2 linked regions of the Variovorax paradoxus B4 genome follow. The protein of the gene in region 1 binds, or shares a complex with, the protein of each later gene. Links are inferred from orthologs where the notes say so. Each region holds a gene or a part of one and is shown on either strand. Other genes may lie near its edges.

What was found. The genes of interacting proteins can lie anywhere in the genome.
Region 2: the proteins of uvrA (region 1) and mfd are in contact, whole or in part, in a crystal structure (PDB 4DFC), measured with the Escherichia coli proteins. The link is inferred for Variovorax paradoxus B4 from one-to-one orthologs.

Annotation. Positions count from the first base shown.
Region 1 is NC_022247.1:489,083-495,545, forward strand. What follows is about bases 1,549-5,215. They hold uvrA (excinuclease ABC subunit UvrA), read right to left. Parts: upstream 4,857-5,215; coding sequence 1,749-4,856; downstream 1,549-1,748. Other genes in these bases: VAPA_RS02265 (DMT family transporter), read right to left, coding at 1,549-1,698; ssb (single-stranded DNA-binding protein), read left to right, coding at 5,004-5,215. In the rest of the region: VAPA_RS02255 (glycerol-3-phosphate dehydrogenase/oxidase), read left to right, coding at 1-42; VAPA_RS02260 (GntR family transcriptional regulator), read left to right, coding at 45-800; more of VAPA_RS02265, read right to left, coding at 808-1,548; more of ssb, read left to right, coding at 5,216-5,555; VAPA_RS02280 (sensor histidine kinase), read left to right, coding at 5,682-6,463. UniProt on the Escherichia coli protein: The UvrABC repair system catalyzes the recognition and processing of DNA lesions. UvrA is an ATPase and a DNA-binding protein. A damage recognition complex composed of 2 UvrA and 2 UvrB subunits scans DNA for abnormalities.
Region 2 is NC_022247.1:3,136,777-3,142,224, reverse strand. The notes cover bases 1-4,051. They hold mfd (transcription-repair coupling factor), read right to left. Parts: upstream 3,696-4,051; coding sequence 201-3,695; downstream 1-200. Other genes in these bases: ispD (2-C-methyl-D-erythritol 4-phosphate cytidylyltransferase), read left to right, coding at 3,815-4,051; serB (phosphoserine phosphatase SerB), read right to left, coding at 1-204. Also shown: more of ispD, read left to right, coding at 4,052-4,528; ispF (2-C-methyl-D-erythritol 2,4-cyclodiphosphate synthase), read left to right, coding at 4,525-5,019; VAPA_RS14635 (sensor histidine kinase), read right to left, coding at 5,021-5,448. UniProt on the Escherichia coli protein: Couples transcription and DNA repair by recognizing RNA polymerase (RNAP) stalled at DNA lesions. Mediates ATP-dependent release of RNAP and its truncated transcript from the DNA, and recruitment of nucleotide excision repair machinery to the damaged site.

The DNA of each region.
Region 1 (6,463 bases):
GATGCATCATTGATGGCCAGCTCAGTCCTCGGCCAAGCCTAAAAGTGAACAGTCCCAACGACATCTCGACCGTGCTCGACCGCAATTCCGAATCGCCGCTGTGGGCGCAGTTCCGCGACGCCATCCGGCTGCAGATACTGCAGGGCGTGCTGCCCATCGGCGCCAAGCTGCCTTCGGAGGCGGAGCTCGGCGACCAGTTCGGCATCTCGCGCATCGTGGTGCGCGAGGCATTGGCCGACCTGGTGCGCAACAACCTCATCTACAAGATCAAGGGCCGCGGCGCTTTTGTATCGGCGCGCGAACGCGACGAGGATTTCGTCTCCACCGTGCTCGGCTTCTCCGACGAGATGGAGCGCAAGGGCCGCTCGGTGCGCACGCAGATCCTCGCGCAGGAACTGCGCGCACCCACCGAGCACGAAGCCGCATCGCTGGGCCTGGCCGACGACACGCAGGTGGTGGCCCTCAAGCGCCTGCGCAGCGTGGATGGCGAGCTGCGCCTGCTCGTCGAAACGGCGGTGCCGGCGGACCTGGCGCCCGGCCTGCACCGTGCGCGGCTGGAGGACCGGTCGCTCTACGACGTGCTGCGCCGGCAGTACGGGCTGCGCCTGGTGCGCGCCGAGCGCTGGATCGACGCGGTGCTGCCCGATGCCGAAACCTGCAGGCTGCTCGATCTGCCGCAGCCCGAGCCGCTGCTGCGCATCGAGTCGATTGCCTACGGCGCCAACGGCCGGCCGCTGGAGCACTACCGCGCGCTGCACCGCTGCAAGACGAGCCGCCTGCACGTGCAGACGACGACCTGATTTTTCTTCAGGCCTTGGCGGCGCTGCGCGAGGGCCAGAGCACCGAGGCAATCGCCACCATCATCAGCGCCACGGCCACCCAGTCCTGCCAGTGCACCACTTCGCCGAGCCACACCGCGCCGCTGAACACGCCCAGCACCGGAATGAACATCACGCTCAAGGTCGAGGCCACCGGCGGCAGGCCGCGCGCGAGGTAGAACCATGCCGCATGTGCGAAGCCGAAGATCAGCACGGCGTTGTAGCCGATCGAGCCCCAGGTCACCGGGCCGGGCCACCGCAGTTGATCGCGTTCGAAGGTCAGCGAAAGCACGCTGATCACCACCGCGGTCATCGCCGTCATCCAGAACGACAGCGTGAGCGTCGGCAGCCCGATGCGCGAGCGGCGCAGCAGCTGCGTGCCCAGCGCCCATGTCGCGGCCGCCACCAATGCGAGCGCCACGTAGCCGGGCCGCCCCGCGAGGTCGGTGAGCTCGTGCCACAGCAGGAGCCCCACGCCGATCGCGCACGCGCCCACGCCCACCCATGAGCGCCGCGTGAGCACGGCCGAGAACAGCAGCGCGCCGATCACCGCGGAGAACACCGGCATCGTGTAGCCCAGGATCGCGGCGCGCCCGCCCGAGAGGGCTTTCACCGCGAGGATGATGCAGGCGTGCCAGATGAACATGTTGGTGGCGCCCAGCCAGACCAGCTCGGGCCATGCGCGGCGCGGCACGCGGAACGGCACCTTCATCCACACCAGCGCGAGCCCCAGCACCGGCACGCCGAGCCAGATCGAAATGGCGCGGAAGGCGAGTGGCGGATAGTCCGCCACGCCGAGCTTCATCACGGGCCAGTTGAACCCCCATGCAAGGGTCAGGAGAACGAGCAGGACGAACTGGCGTGGCGTGAAGGAAGGCATGGGCCGCGATTGTGGCGCGGCCCGCGCATTCGTGCTGGGAGCAGGCCCGGCTACAGCAGCCGCTTGAGGTAGCGCCCCGTGTGGCTCGCCTCGTTCGCCGCGATGTCTTCCGGCGTGCCTTCGCCCACCACCGTGCCGCCGCCGGCGCCGCCCTCGGGGCCCATGTCGATCAGCCAGTCGGCCGTCTTGATGACGTCCAGGTTGTGCTCGATCACGACGATGGTGTTGCCCGCGTCGCGCAGCTGGTGCAGCACCTTGAGCAGCAGTTCGATGTCGGCAAAGTGCAGGCCGGTGGTCGGCTCGTCGAGGATGTAGAGCGTGCGGCCGGTGTCGCGCTTGCTGAGCTCCAGCGCCAGCTTCACGCGCTGCGCCTCGCCGCCCGACAGCGTGGTGGCCGACTGGCCGAGCTTGATGTAGGAGAGGCCCACGTCGAGCAGGGTGCGCAGCTTGCGCTCGATGGTCGGCACGGCCTTCAGGAACTCGTGCGCGGTCTCGACCGTCATCTCGAGGATCTGCGCGATGTTCCTGCCCTTGTACAGAACCTCGAGCGTCTCGCGGTTGTAGCGCTGGCCGTGGCACACCTCGCAGGGCACGTACACGTCGGGCAGGAAGTGCATCTCGACCTTCACCACGCCGTCGCCCTGGCAGGCCTCGCAGCGCCCGCCCGCCACGTTGAAGCTGAAGCGGCCCGGGCCGTAGCCGCGTTCGCGCGCGGTGTTGGTCTCGGCCATCAGCTCGCGGATCGGCGTGAACAGGCCGGTGTAGGTGGCCGGGTTGCTGCGCGGCGTGCGGCCGATGGGGCTCTGGTCGACGTTGATGACCTTGTCGAAATACTCGATGCCCTCGACCGATTCATGCGCGGCCGGCTCCTCGTGCGCGCGGTAGAGCGTGCGCGCCACGGCGGTGTAGAGGGTGTCGTTCACCAGCGTCGACTTGCCCGAGCCCGAGACGCCCGTCACGCAGGTGAGCAGGCCGACGGGGAAGGCCACGCTCACGTTCTGCAGGTTGTTGCCGGTGGCGCCGACCACGCGGATTTCCTGCAGGTCGGTCTGCGAGGCCAGGTGCGCCGCTTCGCGTGCGGCGCGCCGCTCGGCCGCGGGGCTCGGCGGAAAGCGCGAGGCCTTCCTGCCTTCGTTGAAGGCGGGCTTCTTCACGACCGGCAGCCACGCGGTGCGGCGCTTCGGCACTTCGATCTTCTTCGCGCCCGAAAGGTACTGGCCGGTCAGCGAATCGGGGTTGGCCGCCACCTGGGCATAGCTGCCCTGCGCCATCACGCGCCCGCCGTGGATGCCCGCGCCGGGGCCCATGTCGATCACGTGGTCGGCGGCGTGGATCATGTCCTCGTCGTGCTCGACCACGATCACGCTGTTGCCGATGTCGCGCAGGTGCTTCAGCGTGCCGATCAGCCGGTCGTTGTCGCGCTGGTGCAGGCCGATGCTGGGCTCGTCGAGCACGTACATCACGCCCGTCAGGCCCGAGCCGATCTGCGAGGCGAGCCGGATGCGCTGCGCCTCGCCGCCCGAGAGCGTTTCGGCGCTGCGGTCCAGGCTCAGGTAGTTCAGGCCCACGTCGTTGAGGAACTTCAGGCGCAGGCCGATCTCGCGCACCACCTTGTCGGCGATGTCGGCCTTGGCGCCGCGCAGCTTGAGCGTCTGGAACCAGGCCAGCGAATCGCGCAAGGTTAGGTGGCTGAGCTCGAAGATCGCCATGCGCGGCGGCTCGCCGCCATCCGCGGGCCGAGCCGATTCGTCCACCAGGAACACGTTGCGCGCCTCGGGCCGCAGCCGCGAGCCGCCGCAGTCGGGACACGGCTGCAGGTTGCGAAAGCGCGCGAGGTCTTCGCGCACCATCACCGAGTCGGTCTCGCGGTAGCGCCGCGCCATGTTCGGGATGATCCCCTCGAAGGGATGCTTCTTCGTGAGCTTCTTGCCCGCGAAGTTGCCCGATTCCATGGTGTAGTTGAACTTGATCTCCTCGGCCGCCGAGCCTTGCAGCAGCACCTGCTGCACCGAGGCGGGCAATGATTCGAAGGGCGCGTCGACGTCGAACTTGTAGTGCTTCGCAACGCTCTCGATCATGCTGAAGTAGTAGCCGTTGCGGCGGTCCCAGCCCTTGATGGCGCCGCTGGCCAGCGAGAGAGAGGGGAAGGCCACCACGCGCGCCGGGTCGAACACCTCGCGGTGGCCGAGGCCGTCGCAGCTCGGACAGGCGCCCACGGGCGAGTTGAACGAGAAGAGGCGCGGCTCCAGCTCCGACAGCGAGTAGTGGCAGATCGGGCAGGCGAACTTGGCGTTGAACAGGTGCTCCTTGTCGGGCGCGCCCTCGGTGCCCAGCTCCAGCGCGATGGCGCGGCCTTCGGCCAGCCGCAGGGCCGCTTCGAAGCTCTCGGCCAGGCGCTGCTGCATGTCGGGGCGCGCGCGCAGCCGGTCGATCACCACGTCGATGTCGTGCTTTTCGGTCTTCTTGAGCTTCGGCAGGTCGTTGTATTCGTACGTTTGCCCGTCGACGCGAAAGCGCACGTAGCCCGCGGCCTGCATTTCGGCGAAGAGCTCGAGGAACTCGCCCTTCTTCTCGCGCGCCACCGGCGCCAGGATCATCAGGCGGGGCTCGTCAGGGATCGCGAGCGTGGCATCGACCATTTGCGACACGGTCTGCGCCTGCAGCGGCAGGTGGTGCTCGGGGCAGTAGGGCGTGCCGGCGCGGGCGTAGAGCAGGCGCAGGTAGTCGTGGATCTCGGTCACCGTGCCCACGGTGGAGCGCGGGTTGTGGCTGGTGGCCTTCTGCTCGATGCTGATGGCGGGCGACAGGCCCTCGATCACGTCCACATCGGGCTTGTCCATGAGCTGCAGGAACTGCCGCGCATAGGCCGAGAGGCTTTCCACGTAGCGCCGCTGGCCTTCGGCATACAGCGTGTCGAAGGCCAGGCTCGACTTGCCCGAGCCCGACAGGCCGGTGATCACCACCAGCTTGTTGCGCGGGATGTCGAGGTCGACGTTCTTCAGGTTGTGGGTGCGGGCACCGCGGATGCTGATGCGCTGCTGCGCAAGCACCGCGCCGAGGTAGGTGTCACGTTCGAGTTCCGCGTCGCGTGCGCGCTCCGCGAAGTCTTCAATGGCTTTGGAATTCAAGGGGGCGATCGTCCGAGGGCAACCGGACATGATAGTCCGAGCGGCATTTCATGGCGAGCGGGCGGGTTGCGGCGGTTTTACGGAGACGGTGCTTCGAAGGGGTCCCGGCCGGCCGGCATCGGGCACAATCTAGGGTTCTCTTCCTCCTCCTTCATCTACTTATCAGGGGCAGTGCATATGGCATCGGTCAACAAAGTCATCGTCGTCGGCAATCTGGGGCGCGACCCCGAAATGCGTACCTTCCCGAGCGGCGACCAGGTCGCGAACGTCACCGTGGCCACCACCGATCGCTGGAAAGACAAGCAAAGCGGCGAAATGCGCGAAGCCACCGAGTGGCACCGCATCGTCTTCAACGGCCGCCTGGCCGAAATCGCCGGCCAGTACCTGCGCAAGGGCTCGCAGGTCTATGTCGAAGGCAGCCTGCGCACGCGCAAGTGGACCGACAAGGACGGCATCGAAAAATACACCACCGAGATCCGCGCCGACCAGATGCAGATGCTGGGCAGCCGCCAGGGCCAGGGCGGCCCGTCGGGCGGCCCCGAGGACGACGGCGGCTACGCGCAGGGCGGCGGTGGCGGCGGCTACTCGCAAGGCAGCGGTGGTGGCGGTGGCTACGCGCCCCGCGCACCGGCCGCGGCAGCACCGCGTGCTCCGGCGCCGGCACCGCGCCAGGCTCCGGCCAAGTCGTCGTCGGGCTTCGACGACATGGACGACGACATTCCGTTCTGAGTTGAATCGCACCGTGGCTGAAGCCGTTCCATCGCTGCTTCAGCCGCGCGGCTTGCCGGGAACGCACCTGCTTCCGGCTGTTTTTCCTGAGCCGGACCAGGCAGGCCGCACGCGGATGAGCCTCGCATGAGCCTCGGATCTGCGCGCCGGCTGCATGCGCGGCTGCTCGAACACTTCTCCAGATACCGCTTCGCATCGTTCTGGGCGAACGTGGTGCTCGTTGTCTCGATAGCGCTGCTGGTGGTCATGGCCGCCTTTTTCAGCGCATCCGACGCTGGACAGGAAACCGCGGCGCTGCACCTGACGCATGCCGACTGGCAGGTGGAAGATGCGCCCGGCTTCCGTGCGATGCCGCTTGCCGTGGACGGCGAGGCCCTGCCTCCCGCCTGGCAGCCGGTCGAGCTGCCGCTGGCCCTGCCCATCGCCTTGCTGCGCCAGGCCGATGGCAGCACATCGACGGGCGAAACCCGCATCACCTGGCTGCGGCTTTCCACGCACGGCCTGCCTGCCACGCCGGCGCCGCTCGCGCTGTATGGCGCGCGCATCAAGACGGACGGCACCATTGCGGTGTATGCCAATGGACGGCTGGTCCACCGTGCCCAGGTGCAGGGGCCGTTGTGGAACAGCACCCGCACGCCGCTGTGGGTCTTGCTGAACAAGGCGTCCGACGGCGCGCCGTTGAACGAGATCCTCGTGCGGATGGAACACACGCAAAGCGCGCAGGTGGCGGTTTCATCGCTGTGGCTCGGTCCCGTCGAAGCGCTGGAAGCCCGGCATCGGATGCGGCAGTGGCTCCAGCAGGAGCTGCCGGCCATGCTCAGCGCGGCCTTCATGGCCGTGGGCGTGTTCGCGCTGTTCGTGTGGTTCAGGCGCAGCCACGAGACCGGCTACCTGCTCTTCTTCAACCT
Region 2 (5,448 bases), 2.6 Mb from region 1 along the record:
GTCCTTGATCTCGCCGCGCATCGTGGCTTCGGTGATCGCAGCCACCTCGGCCTTCTTGCCGACGGCATCGGCGATCTCGTCGATGCATTCGATGTTGATCAGCGTCGAGTCCATATCGAACGCGATCAGCTTGAAGTCGGCCAGCACCAGCGGCGGCTTCATGCGCTGGATGACGAGGCCGGGAGAAATTTCTGTAGCACTCATGCGGGGGCGGTTTCCTTGACGATCGGTTGGCCGAGGCTGCGCAGCACATCGCGCACCATCTGTGCACGCTCCTTCGGCTCCTTGAGTTCGCGCTCGATGCGCAGCTTCTCGTTGCCGGCGAGCTTGATGTGCTTGTTCTTCTGGATCAGCTGGATGATGGCCATCGAATCGACCGGCGGGTCTTTCTTGAAGGTGATGTGGATGATGCCCGGCGCGGCATCGACCTTGATCACGCCATAGGGCCGCGCCAGCACGCGCAGCCGGTGCGTGTCGATCAGCGTCTGCGCCTGCGGCGGCAGCTTGCCGAAGCGGTCGACGATTTCTTCGAGCAAGGTGTCGATCTGGTCGGGCGTCTTCGCCGTGGCGAGCTTCTTGTAGAACGACAGGCGCAGGTGCACGTCGCCGCAGTAGTCGTCGGGCAGCAGGGCGGGGGCGTGCAGGTTGATCTCGGTGGTGACCGACAGCGGCGCCAGCAGGTCGGGCTCCTGCCCGGCCTTGAGCGAGCGCACGGCCTCGCTGAGCATCTCGTTGTAGAGCTGGAAGCCGATCTCCATCATGTTGCCGCTCTGGTTCTCGCCGAGCACTTCGCCCGTGCCGCGGATTTCCAGGTCGTGCATCGCGAGGTAGAAGCCGGAACCGAGCTCTTCCATCTGCTGGATGGCGTCGAGCCGCTGCGCCGCCTGCTTGGTCAGGCCTTCGGTGTCCGGCACCATCAGGTAGGCATAGGCCTGGTGGTGCGAACGCCCGACGCGGCCGCGTAGCTGGTGCAGCTGCGCGAGGCCGAACTTGTCGGCGCGGCTCATCACGATGGTGTTGGCGGTCGGCACGTCGATGCCGGTCTCGATGATGGTCGAGCACAGCAGAAGGTTGTAGCGTTGCGCCACGAAGTCGCGCATCACGCGCTCCAGCTCGCGCTCGGGCATCTGGCCGTGGGCCACGGCGATGCGGGCCTCGGGCAATATCTCTTCGAGTTTCTGGCGCCGGTTCTCGATGGTCTCGACCTCGTTGTGCAGGAAGTAGACCTGCCCGCCGCGCTTCAATTCGCGCAGCACGGCTTCGCGGATCACGCCCGTGCCCTCGTTACGCACGAAGGTCTTGATGGCCAGGCGCCGCTGCGGCGCGGTCGCGATCACGCTCAGGTCGCGCAGGCCTTCGAGCGCCATGCCCAGCGTGCGCGGAATCGGCGTGGCCGTGAGCGTGAGCACGTCGACCTCGGCGCGCATCGCCTTCATCGCCTCCTTGTGGCGCACGCCGAAGCGGTGCTCCTCGTCGATGATGAGCAGGCCCAGGTTCTTGAACTTGACTGACTGCGAGAGCAGCTTGTGGGTGCCGACCACGATGTCGACCGTGCCCTCGGCCAGCCCCTTGGCGGCCGAGTTGATTTCCTTGGTCGAGCGGAAGCGGCTCATTTCCGCCACCTTGACCGGCCACTTGGCGAAGCGGTCGACCAGCGTCTGGTAATGCTGCTCGGCCAGCAGGGTGGTGGGCGCAAGGAACGCCACCTGCTTGCCGCCGGTGATCGCGATGAACGCGGCGCGCAGTGCCACTTCGGTTTTGCCGAAGCCCACGTCGCCGCAGACGAGGCGGTCCATCGGCTGGGGCGAGATCATGTCCTGCACCACGGCATGGATCGCGGCCTTCTGGTCGGCGGTTTCCTGGAAGCCGAAGTCGTTGGCGAACACCTCGTAGTCGGCGGCCGAGTAGCGGAAGGCATGGCCTTCGCGCGCGGCGCGGCGGGCGTAGATGTTGAGCAGCTCGGCGGCCGAGTCGCGCACCTGTTCGGCGGCCTTGCGCTTGGCCTTTTCCCACTGGCCGGAACCCAGCCTGTGCAGGGGGGCCTCGTCGGCGCTGACGCCGGTGTAGCGGCTGATCTGGTGCAGCTGCGAGACGGGCACGTAGAGCGTGGCCTTGTCGGCGTACTCCAGGTGCAGCATCTCCTGCAGCAGCGGCTTGCCCTGTTCATCGACGCCCTGGTCCAGGTCCATGTGGATCAGGCCACGATAGCGGCCGATGCCGTGCGCGGTGTGGACCACCGGGTCGCCGACGTTGAGCTCGGACAGGTCCTTGATCAGCGCCTCGACGTCGCTGACCTGCTCCTGCTTCTTGTTGCGGCGGCGCGTGGTGGGGGCGGTGGCGAACAGCTCGGTCTCGGTAACGAGGTCGATGCCTTGCTCGCGCCACGCGAAGCCCGAGGCCAGCGCGGCGGTGGCGATGCCGATCTTCTCGTCGGTGGAGGCTTCGAACTCGGCCAGCGAGTCGAAGGCCGGCGGGCTCACGCCGCTGGCGCGCAGGAAGTCGAGCAGGCTTTCGCGCCGGCCGTCGCTTTCGGCGATCAGCAGTACGCGGTGCGGCGTCGTGTCGATGTGGAGCTTGAGGCCGACCAGCGGGTCTTCGGCGCCGCGCACCACGGCGAAAGGCGGCAGCTTGTCGAACTCGGCGTAGGGCGTGTCCGTGGCGACGTCGCCGCCTGCACTTCCGCGGATGGCAAGCTGCGCATGCGGCTTGGCGCGCTGGTAGAACTGCTCGGCGCTCAGGAACAGCGCCTCGGGCGGCAGCGCCGGGCGTTCGGGGTCGCCGCGCACGAGGCGGTAGCGCTCGTTGGTGTCCTGCCAGAAATGCTGGAACGCGGGTTCGAGGTCGCCGTGCAGCACCACGGTGGCGTCCGCGCCCAGGTAGTCGAACACCGTGGCCGTCTCGTCGAAGAACAGCGGCAGGTAGTACTCGATGCCGGCGGTGGCCACGCCGTTGCCCATGTCCTTGTAGATGCGGCTCTTGGTCGGGTCGCCCTCGAGCAGTTCGCGCCAGCGGCTGCGAAAGCGCGCGCGGGCGTCGTCGTCCATCGGGAACTCGCGGCCCGGCAGCAGGCGCACCTCGGGCACGGGGTAGAGGCTGCGCTGGGTGTCGGGGTCGAAGGTGCGGATCGAGTCGATCTCGTCGTCGAACAGGTCGACGCGAAAGGGCACTGGCGAGCCCATGGGAAAGAGGTCGATCAGGCCGCCGCGCACCGCGTATTCGCCCGGGCTCACCACCTGCGTCACGTGGCTGTAGCCGGCCAGCGTGAGCTGGGCCTTGAGCTTGGATTCCTGGAGCTTTTGCTTGGCCTTGAAGTGGAAGGTGTAGCCGGCCAGGAAGGCGGGCGGCGCGAGGCGGTAGAGCGCGGTGGTGGCGGGCACCAGCACCACGTCGGCCTCTTTCTGGCTGATGCGCCAGAGCGTGGCGAGCCGCTCGCTGATCAGGTCCTGGTGCGGGGAAAAGCTGTCGTAGGGCAGCGTTTCCCAGTCGGGGAACAGGGCGCAGCGCAGCTCGGGCGCGAAGAAGGCGATTTCGTCGATCAGCCGCTGTGCGTCGTTGGCGTCGGCTGTGAACATCGCGGTGGCGCGGCCCGCGGCCTTCTCGCGCATGCCCAGCTGCGCCAGCAGCAGGGCATCGGCCGACAAAGGAGGACGCGGCAGCGTGAAACGCTTGCCCGCCGTGAGGTGGGGGAGGTCCATGGAACGCTTACTGAAAATGCACGACACCCCGCGCCGGCTGGCGAGGGGTGTGCGAAGCGGTCGATTCTAGAATGGCGGCCCCTTATCCGCTTGCCGGCCGTTGGCTCGTGCCGCACCCCATGTCTTCTTCCCGACTTTTCGTGCTGATTCCTTGCGCCGGTTTCGGCCACCGTGCAGGTGGCGTTCAGCCCAAGCAATACCAGCGGCTGGCGGGATCGTCGATGGTGGCTCACACGGTGGCCGCTTTCCGCTCGCTGGCGGGCCGCTTTGCCGGCCTGGCGGTGGTGGTGTCGCCCGACGACCGCGAGGTGCAGACCGCGCTGCCGCGCTTTCCGGCCGACAACGAATTCCTGCTGCGCGTGGGTGGCGTCACGCGTGCCGCCACGGTGCGCAATGGTCTCGCGGCACTGCGGCAGAAGGGCGCCGGGGCGCATGACTGGGTGCTGGTGCACGACGCGGCGCGCTGCCTGGTCACGTCGAGCCAGATCGAGGCGCTGATCGCGGCCTGCGAACACGACGCCGTCGGCGGGCTGCTGGCGCACCGGCTGGCCGATACGCTGAAGGTGTCCTCGGCCGACAGCCGCGTCTCCCAGACTCTTTCGCGGGCCGACAAGTGGCTGGCCCAGACACCGCAGATGTTTCGCATCGGCATGCTGCTCGATGCGCTGGAGCGAACGGGCGACGCGGTGACCGACGAGGCCGGCGCCATCGAAGCCATCGGCCTGTCCCCGTTGCTGGTGCCGGGCAGCGCGCAGAACTTCAAGGTGACCTTCCCCGAGGACTTCGCGCTGGCCGAAGCCGTTCTGCTCGGCCGCAGGAAGGCCATGCCATGACGGCCCCATTCAATATCCGCGTGGGCGAGGGCTGGGACGTTCACCAGCTGGTGGCGGGGCGCAAGCTGATCCTCGGCGGCGTGGAGGTGCCGCACACCACCGGCCTGCTGGGGCATTCGGACGCCGACGTGCTGCTGCACGCCATCACCGATGCCTTGCTCGGCGCGGCGGGCCTGGGCGACATCGGCCGGCACTTCCCCGACACCGACGCGCAGTTTCGCGGCGCGGATTCAGCGGTGCTGCTCGGCGAAGCGGCGCGCCGCGTGCGCGCCGCAGGCTGGGAGATCGGCAACGTCGACAGCACGGTGATCGCGCAGGCGCCCAAGCTGGCACCGCACATTCCGGCCATGTGCCGGCGCATCGCCGAGACCCTGGGCCTTGCGCCCGACCAGGTCAACGTGAAGGCCAAGACGGCCGAAAAGCTCGGCCCGGTCGGCGAAGGCCGCGCAATGGAAGCCCGCGCGGTGGTGGTGCTGCACCGCCAGGGCTGACTCAGGCCCGTCGGGCGGGGGCTTCCGCCGGGCTTGGATCAGGCATGGCGCGCGGCATGCGGATGTGCGCCGCAAGGCCGCGCCCCGGCGTACTGGTGAGCGCAAAGGTGCCGCCCATGCGCTCGATGTTCTTCGCCACGATCGACAGGCCGAGCCCGGCACCGGCCGCGGACGTGCGCGCCACGTCGCCGCGGAAGAAGGGCTTGGTCAATTGCGAGAGCAGGGCAGGCTCGACGCCCGCGCCGTGGTCGCGCACCTTGATCAGCACCGCGTCGTTGTTCGACTGCGCCTGGATCACCACGTCGGCGATGCCGGTGGAGGGTGTCTTGCCGTAGCGCCGCGCGTTCTCCACCAGGTTGGAAATCACGCGCGTGAGCTCGACCTCGTCGCCCAGCACGCGCAGGTCGGGCGGCACGTCGACCCGGATGT